DNA from 2 places in the Synechococcus sp. CC9605 genome. Region 1 is predicted to be linked to the other one. Evidence: predicted binding sites of a transcription regulator. Region 1 holds the regulator's gene; the other holds the start of a gene.

Region 1 (4,190 bases):
CGGTCCCTGCTGAACGCCCCCTTTGAGGAACTGACTGATCAGAACACGACTGCCCAAGCCAGCAGCACGCATGGCCTGACTCAGAACACTGGCGAAACTGCCTCGGTAGGGCGCCGTATGCACTTGAAGCTGCCCTTCGGGGGCCACCAGATGCAGGGGTGGCGAATCAGAGACAGGTGCTACGGGCCTGAGGCCCGCCCGCTGCAAAGCCTGCTGATCCTGATCCAGGGAGTTCTGGAATGCTTGGGGATTGGCGAGGCTTGTGGTCATCACGGAAGCATCTGCCCGGGTGCCCCCGGCGAGACCTTGAATGTAGCGGCGAGATCACATTCCACAAGGGGATTGACACCACCCATGGTGTTTGGACGGGGCGAGAACCAACCGCCTGCGAGGCTTGACGAACTGCACACCACCGATGAGCCAATCCCCTGAACACCGCACTGATGGCCGTCGCCCAGAGCAGTTGCGACCGTTCTCGGTGACCTGGAATCCCATGGGGTTTGCTCTGAGCTCCCTGGTGGTTCACACGGGCCGAACCGCTGTGCTCTGCAGCGTCTGCTTGGAGGGCAAGGTTCCCCGCTGGCGGAAGGGAGAAGGGCTGGGATGGCTCAGCGCCGAATACCGGTTGCTGCCAGGGTCCACCCCACAGCGGCAATCACGGGAGCTGATGAAACTCTCGGGTCGCACCCAGGAGATTCAGCGGTTGATCGGGCGCAGCCTGCGCGCCGTGATCGACATGGAACGCCTGGGGGAGCGCACCTTGCTGATCGACTGCGACGTGATCCAGGCGGACGCCGGCACCCGGACGGCCTCGATCACCGGGGCTTGGCTCGCCCTGGACCAGGCCTGCCGATCGCTGGTGGAACAGGGAGTGCTGGAGCAATCGCCGCTGGTCGATCAGGTGGCGGCCGTCTCCGTGGGCTTGGTGGATGGCCAGGCCTTGCTGGATCTGGACTACAGCGAAGACAGCCGAGCCGAGGTGGACTTGAACGTTGTGCAGGCCGGCGATGGCCGTCTTTTGGAAATCCAGGGAACTGCGGAGGGAGCACCCTTCAGCCGCAGCCAGCTCAATGAGCTGCTGGATTTGGCGGAGCCGGGATTGTCATCCCTGATGCAGGCACAACGCCAAGCCTTCACCGAGCACAGCAGCGTTACGTAATAACCGCTACATGGCGGCCACCGCCGGGTCCGTAATTTCGCTTCACCAGGGGGTTGTCATGACCAGTAGCCGAGGTTTCAGCCGATACGCCCCGCAGATGGTGGCTCCTTCTCCCAGCGCAGAACCGGCCAACCGTTCTCTCCTTGAGATCATCCGAGATCTCGATGGCGCCAGCAGTGAACTGGTGGACCGCAACAAGACCATTTTCTTCCCTGGAGATCCCGCAGAACGGGTGTATCTGATCCGCCGGGGGGCCGTTCGTCTGTCCCGCGTCTATGAGTCGGGGGAGGAAATCACCGTGGCCCTGCTCCGCGAGAACAGCCTCTTCGGTGTGCTGTCACTGCTGACCGGCCAACGCTCTGATCGCTTCTACCACGCTGTGGCCTTTACCAGGGTCGAGATGGTGACGGCACCGGCGACCTCCGTCAAGGCCGCCATCGAAGCCGACACCAGCGTTGGACTGCGCCTGCTGCAGGGTCTCTCCAGCCGGATTCTGCAGACCGAAACGATGATTGAAACCCTCACCCATCGGGACATGTCGTCCCGGCTGGTGAGCTTCCTGCTGGTGCTGTGCAGGGATTTCGGCGTGGCGGATGAGCTGGGCATCACCATCGATCTGCGCCTGTCCCATCAAGCCATCGCTGAAGCAATTGGCTCAACACGCGTCACAATTACGCGTCTGCTGGGAGACTTGCGTCAATCCGGTCTGGTTCAGATTGACCGCAAGAAAATCACCGTTCTGGATCCGATCGCTCTGGCCAAACGCTTCAGCTAGTCCGGCCATCGCCCCACGAGTGCAGCCATGAGCGGCTGGGCACTGATTCTGGTTCTGCTGGTGCTCGGGGGAGTGCTGTCGACCCTGGGTGATCGTCTGGGCAGCCGCGTCGGCAAAGCGCGACTGAGTTTGTTCAAGATGCGCCCAAGGCGCACCGCCGTTCTGATCACGGTTCTGACCGGCAGCCTGATCAGTGCGCTTTCACTTGGCCTGATGCTGCTGGTGAGCCGACAGCTGCGGGTGGGCCTGTTTGAGTTGGATGCCCTGCAGGAGAAGCTCCAGGACAGCCGGCGACAGCTAAAGGCAGCCGAGCGTGAACGGGACAAGACCCAAACAGAAACCCGGCGGATCGCCATTGAGCTGAAGCAAGCGCAGCAGCGGGCCAACACCCTGCGCCTTGAACTGGCTCCTCTTCAGAACGAGCGGGCCCAACTTGAAGCTGAACGTGAGCGCCTCAGCCAGGACATCGCCTCCCGCGATGCGGACATTCAACGCACGGAAGCCGAACTCAACAGCGTTCGCAGCCGTATCCGTGCCGGGGAGCAGGAACTCAAACAACTTGAACGCAATCTGGTCGCCCTGAGGCGTGGATCGGTGGTGATCAGCAGCGGCCAGACCTTGGCGAGAGCAACGGTTCGACTCGAGGCTCCGGACCAGGCCAAACAGGCCGTCGACAGGTTGTTGCAGGAGGCCAATCTCAACGCCTACGGGAAAGTGAGGCCTGGCGAAGCGCCCGAACGCCAGTTGATCCGCGTTCCTCGAAGCGACGTGGAACGCCTGCAAAACATCATCCGCAAACCGGAAACCTGGGTGATCTCGCTGCGCTCTGCCACCAATGTGCTGCGGGGTGAAACGGCGGTGTACGCCTTCCCCGAGGCGCGTCCCAACCGGCCGGTGGCCCAACGTGGAGATGTGCTGGCCACAACCACGCTTCAACCGAATGACCGCACGCCAGAGGGCATTCGCACACGGTTGAACCTTCTCCTGGCCTCGGCCTATGCCGAGGTGCAGCGGCGTGGATCCCTGACCGAGGGGCTTCAGTTCGATGGATCAGCCCTCTCCCAACTGGCCCAGACCCTGATGGAAGGCCCCAGCCAAAGCGTGGTCCTGGAGGTGATTTCCGCAGGGGTCAGCGACAGCGCCGATCCTGTCGTTGTCACCATTCAGGCCTCCCTATGAAACGAGTGGCCGTTCTCGATCCAGGTCGCTGCAAATGTGGTCTTGTGCTGGCCGATCTTCAGCTCGGCCTTGTGCGCGAAGGATATGTGCTGGCCCCGGAGGCCGTGGAACCCTGGCTGGAGCAGTGGAATCAAGACCAAGCTCTCGACCGCATCCTGATCGGCGATGGCACGGGAAGCCGAGCCTGGATCAAGCGACTAGAACGGCTGTGCCATCTGACCTTGGTTCCGGAGCAGGGAACAACCCTGAGGGCAAGACAGCGTTACTGGACGCTGTGGCCGGCGCGGGGTTGGCGAAGGATGCTGCCGGCAGGGCTGCGCATTCCACCGGTGGATCTGGATGCGGTTGCAGCTTTGGTGATGCTTGAGGAGCACCTGCAGTGCAGCCTGAGATGGCCGGAGCCGGCCCCCACGTTCTCGCTCAGAACCTGGCCCGAACCATGAAGGTGTAGTCACCCCCCGGTTCCAGCCTGTAATCGGAACGCACCAGAAACCGCCGCAGAGCATCCTCGATCAAGGCACGTCCCAGGGACGGCTCCACCACCAGTTCGCCGCGATCAAAGGCCCAGGAAAACTGCCACTCAAAACCTCCGGCAGAGACTTCACCCTCCACGCATTTGGCTTGAAAACACTGGCGAAGCACCCGCAAATGGGCCGTTGTCGCCGGGAGAGCCGGCATCAGTCGACAGGCTCCAGGTCGTAGCGAAAACCGTTGATCCAGGTTCCAGCGCGCTCAAAGCTCTGGCGCTGAAGACGTTGAATCCCGTCCAGAACAGCATCAAGAACAGCGCCGACGCAGGGTTGCTCCACCTTGCTGAACGGACCAAGAACATGGGACACCGTTCGAACACGACGTTCGGCAGGATTCTCAGCAGGCGCACCAATACCGATCCTCAGCCTTGGGAACGCCTGAGTCCCAAGATGCTGAATGGTGCTGCGCAAGCCGTTGTGCCCCCCGGCGCTGCCCTGGGCCCGCAACCGCAAACGACCAAGCGGTAGGTCCATGTCGTCCACCAGCACCAGCAGTTGGTGGGGCTCCAGGCCAAACCAATCGAGGGCCGCACGAATCGCGCGACCG
Region 2 (4,190 bases), 750 kb from region 1:
TAGGGACGCCAGTCGTCTTCATCAAGGCGCCGTTGGATGTGACGCACCACCCGTTCAGCGACGACACGATCACTGGATGCTTTCAAAAGGATCTGCCGGCCGTTCAGCTCAAACGTGTCAGTCATTTTTTGAGCGGTTTGATCAGCTCACCGGTCTGCAATGACACCACAGCGAAGCTGCCCACAAAGACAACCGCCACCAGGAGGAGGAAGGCCGCTGTGAGATTGCTGATCTCAAGCTGCCCGAGCATAAAGGCCAACAAGTTAGTCATCAAAAGCAGGCGCTTTTGAACCTAGACGGATTCGTCGTTGTTCAGATTGCCAAGAACCACGCTCGCCATCGACAAACCGATGGCGAGCATCACAACGGCTTCGATCACGCGGCTTTGTTGGTGATGCTCGGCGTTTTGAGCAGAACCGCGGCGGAGGAAGGCTTCACGGTCACCTGACCAGAAGAAGCAGATTGAGCTTGGGGCTGCCAGGTGGATGCTGCTGAGCAACGGGTGGGATTTTTCAACCAAGAACTGCGTCCCATCAACCTTCAATCAGCTGCGTCAAGGATTGCGGCTGCAGCGCTGAAGATCTGTCTGATTGGCGACCGATGCAGGAAGTGAGGTGGTTCTTGATCAAGCACTTACGGCGTCAGGCGGTGCTGCCAACAAGCGATCACGAATCTGAACAGCGGCCTGGCAGTAAGCCGACCATCCCCCCATGCGGCGCAGATCGGCACGACCACGATCATCCACAGCATTCGACACACAAACACCCTCCACCTCTGCTTTTTCAAACGCCGCCAACAAGGGGATTTCCGCCTGCATCACATCCACATCAAACCCCTCCAAAATTTGGCGCGCTTCCTGGGCAAGCCGTTGTTTTCGGCTGTCCACCTTCACCAACAACGCGGCATGTCTCGTGTCCATCTGCCTGAGGATTGAGGAGAGCTCAACGGTGAGCTCAACCGATCTAGCCTGCGGCGTGGTGGGCAGCAAAACCAGGTCTGCTCCGGCCGAAAGGTTCTTGAGTTCATCTTCGTGGCTGCTGGCCTGCCCGTCGGTGATGATCACCTGGGCATGGCGGGTGGCCTTTGCTGCAGCCTCCACAGGCACCACCTCGTATGGGAGCATACCTCGGGCGGCATAGGCGGTTGCCGAGCGGTTGCGATCCGCATCAACAACACACACCGGTAGGCCCTGCTGAGCCCAAACACAAGCCAAATGAATGCTGGTGCAGGTTTTTGCCACACCACCTTTCTGGCCAAAGACAGTCAAAAACATGGCGGAGGTTTAAATGCGCGGAATGATCGCGTCGTTGGGGAAGAACTCTTCAAACACACAGATGCGGTCGGCCCAACGAGCCTCCACTTCCAAGCGCATCAAGCGATTGCGCACCCACATCAAGGTGTCCACATCAATGGGTTTATGGAACTTGTGCTGCTGCGCCTTCACCCAATCATCCTTGCTCTGAGAGCTGTTCATGACCGCGAAAACTGTTGTGTCCATACCGTACGGATGGCATCTCTGAGCGCCAGCAGCTTCACATTGAGTAAGCATCAAGCATCACCCAATCGCAGCCGAACTGTTCAGCAGAACAACGAATTAATGGAAGCTTTGAGTCCGGGCCAGAAGGTTCAGATCTGGAACCTCGAGATCGGTAGCCGATCCATCATTCCGACCATCCCAGCAACGACAGAATTGACTTAGTTCATCTTCAGCCTGTGATGACGCAAAAAGCACCCCAACTCAAGCCACGCCCCGTGCACACACCTCCCAAACGCGCTTGAACCACTTGAAGGCCTGAATCAAACAGCCTGAGCCGAACAGAATTCCTGTTTTGTAACGGTACGAACGACGCGCGGATTGACAGTCCTTCTGTAAGAGGTGTGTAGCAACTGCTACGCGACCACGTTCACCTCGTCTTCGGCGAGGCGCAGTTCGACTCAGGCCATGGAACGGGGACCTGAGCTTGCTTCGAGGAACTCATCATGACCCTGACCTATCGCGGCCAGAAGTACAACCAGAGCAACGCTGCTGCTTCCGATGTTCAGCGCCCTGTTCTTGTTTACCGCGGTCAGAAAGTCGCTCGCTGACAACAGCACGACGACCTCTTTCAAGCCCCGCCGAAGCGGGGCTTTTTTTATGGCTCATTCGCCTTCAGGATCGGGCTGTCTTGCCTTCCAACGTTCAAACCAAACGGCGACGGCGAGGGACACAGCCACAGCAAAGCCAGCACCAATCAGCACCACACCAACTTCCACCGGCATCAACACCACCTGTTGCTCCTTCAAATCATCGGACAAGACCGATCAACACGGGAAAGGCGGCGTTGTCGAACCAAGGTGTTACTGAACCAACGACTGATACGCCTCATTGACGCGTCGAAACGCCTCAGCAGAACCACCGAGATCGGGATGGTGCTGCTTCACCAGTTTTCGATGCGCTTGCTTGATCTCCGCCAGGGATGCGTTGGCATCCAAGCCCAACACCTCTAAAGCTGCACGGCGTGATTCATGGGCATGGCCATTTTCCGGACGATCGGTTTGACGTTGGTCTGTTCGGGTGCGGCGCCCCTGCCGTCTGGAACCGGATTGCTCCTGACGCTGACGCAGCTGCTCCACCACACGCTGTGAATCCTCATCCAGCCATTCACTAGCGCGAACCCCAAACAAGGCAAACGCCGCCAGAACTGCCGTTGTTTGCTTGTTCGGCTTGGCACCCACCGCCGCCAGGAGATCTGTTCCCAGCCCCGGAACCAACCGATCCAACCGCTGTTCAAGGCTTAAGTGGGCAGGAAAACCAATGCGGTTTAGCTGCTCAATCAACAGCTCCAAACCCCGCTGACGCAGTGCCGTCCATCCCGGCTGCTGAGCAAGGGCCTGCCCCCAGGCCTGCACCTGTTGGCTGCTGATCCGCGGTGAAGCTTGAGCCGATGGCTCACTCCAGGGGCGATGGGATCTTGGTTGCGTGCGAATGCGTTGGCGTTGCAATCGCTCCAACTCACGGTTGAGCCGCAACACCTCGCGACGCAAAGCATCGTTCTCTGCCAGCAACGCCTCAACATTGCTTGTGACCCGTTGTTCAGGACGTCCACCAGACCAATGCCGCGGATCAAAGCCCAAAGCGTGTCTCCCGTCTCACCACGGCAACAACTCACCATTGGCATGCCAGAAGCTGCCGCTGGTGGCCATGGTTAAGCCATCGATCCGTGCCAGCAGACCCTTCACCGACTGCTCGGGGGGGATCCCGCTGGGATTGAAGCGAATCATGCGGGTGCGCACCAATCCGGGATGCAAAATCGCCACGGCGATGCCCCGCGATTCCAGGTCAATCGCCAACGATTTTCCAGCCATGTTGAGGGCCACCTTCGACATCCGATAGCCATAGGAACCTCCCGAGCTGTTGTCGTCGATGGACCCCATGCGGCTGGTCATCAGCACCAACTTGGCGCCACTGGGCATCTGATCCACCAACGCCCTGGCCAGCAGCAAAGGAGCAAGGGCATTCACCTCAAACTGGCGTCGAATCCCGGTGGGATCCAAATCCATCAGGCCCATCGACTGCAAAATCCCGGCATTGAGGATGACGCCATCGAGGGGCAAACCATCCAGACGCTGCACCAGGTCATCAATGGCTTGGCTGTCGCTCAACTCAAGGCCGGCTTCCACCCGCACCCGCAGACCCTCGAGTTCATCACTGGTTTGACGGCAAACCGCCACCACGTCATCATCCCGGGCCTTGAGCTGCCTGCAGTATTCCAAGCCGATCCCACGGTTGGCACCGGTGACTAGAAATGTCGCCATCGGGAGGTTTCAGCAACCGCCATCCTGCCGGCTCTTGCGTCGATCCCTTGAAACGATCACACCGGAAAATCCCCCTCCACGCCGTACTGATGCAAACACTGTTTCACCGTGAGCACTGAGACCGTGCTGCCCGTCTCTGCATCCACCAGCAGGTAGGGGCAGCCTCGGAGCACGCAGCGCCGCCGTGCATCGATATAGGCATCAAAAGCGTTGGCATGGGAACACTCCTCCACCCAACCTTCACTGCTGAGATATCGCGTGAGGATCATGCCCACAGACGCCTAGGCCACTGGTTATGGCTCAGGACATTCCGCATCTCAGGAAGTGACTTGAAGTCTTCGGGATCACAACGGAAAGAATGAACCTGAAGTAAGGCAGATCAATGTGATTCAGCT

The links. The regulator NtcA, encoded in region 1, controls nitrogen genes in cyanobacteria. The targets are predictions, from matches to a motif close to GTANCNNNNGNTAC.
Region 2: a site for NtcA is predicted at 1,881-1,894, ahead of SYNCC9605_RS14605 (DUF4278 domain-containing protein). Genes of this name have one in related genera too.

Annotation. Positions count from the first base shown of each region.
Region 1 is NC_007516.1:273,417-277,606, reverse strand. It holds gene SYNCC9605_RS01350 (cob(I)yrinic acid a,c-diamide adenosyltransferase) at 1-270, opposite strand, end outside; gene rph (ribonuclease PH) at 416-1,159, shown strand; gene ntcA (global nitrogen regulator NtcA) at 1,218-1,934, shown strand; gene SYNCC9605_RS01335 (DUF3084 domain-containing protein) at 1,962-3,113, shown strand; gene SYNCC9605_RS01330 (resolvase) at 3,110-3,556, shown strand; gene SYNCC9605_RS01325 (DUF3146 family protein) at 3,534-3,791, opposite strand; gene pth (aminoacyl-tRNA hydrolase) at 3,791-4,190, opposite strand, start outside.
Region 2 is NC_007516.1:1,023,558-1,027,747, reverse strand. It holds gene SYNCC9605_RS05525 (hypothetical protein) at 1-125, opposite strand, end outside; gene SYNCC9605_RS15110 (hypothetical protein) at 122-250, opposite strand; gene SYNCC9605_RS05520 (hypothetical protein) at 293-499, opposite strand; gene SYNCC9605_RS05515 (ParA family protein) at 626-1,273, opposite strand; gene SYNCC9605_RS05510 (hypothetical protein) at 1,283-1,474, opposite strand; gene SYNCC9605_RS14605 (DUF4278 domain-containing protein) at 1,981-2,085, shown strand; gene SYNCC9605_RS14600 (hypothetical protein) at 2,140-2,295, opposite strand; gene SYNCC9605_RS05505 (J domain-containing protein) at 2,338-3,114, opposite strand; gene SYNCC9605_RS05500 (SDR family oxidoreductase) at 3,130-3,795, opposite strand; gene SYNCC9605_RS05495 (hypothetical protein) at 3,852-4,064, opposite strand; gene SYNCC9605_RS05490 (hypothetical protein) at 4,175-4,190, opposite strand, start outside.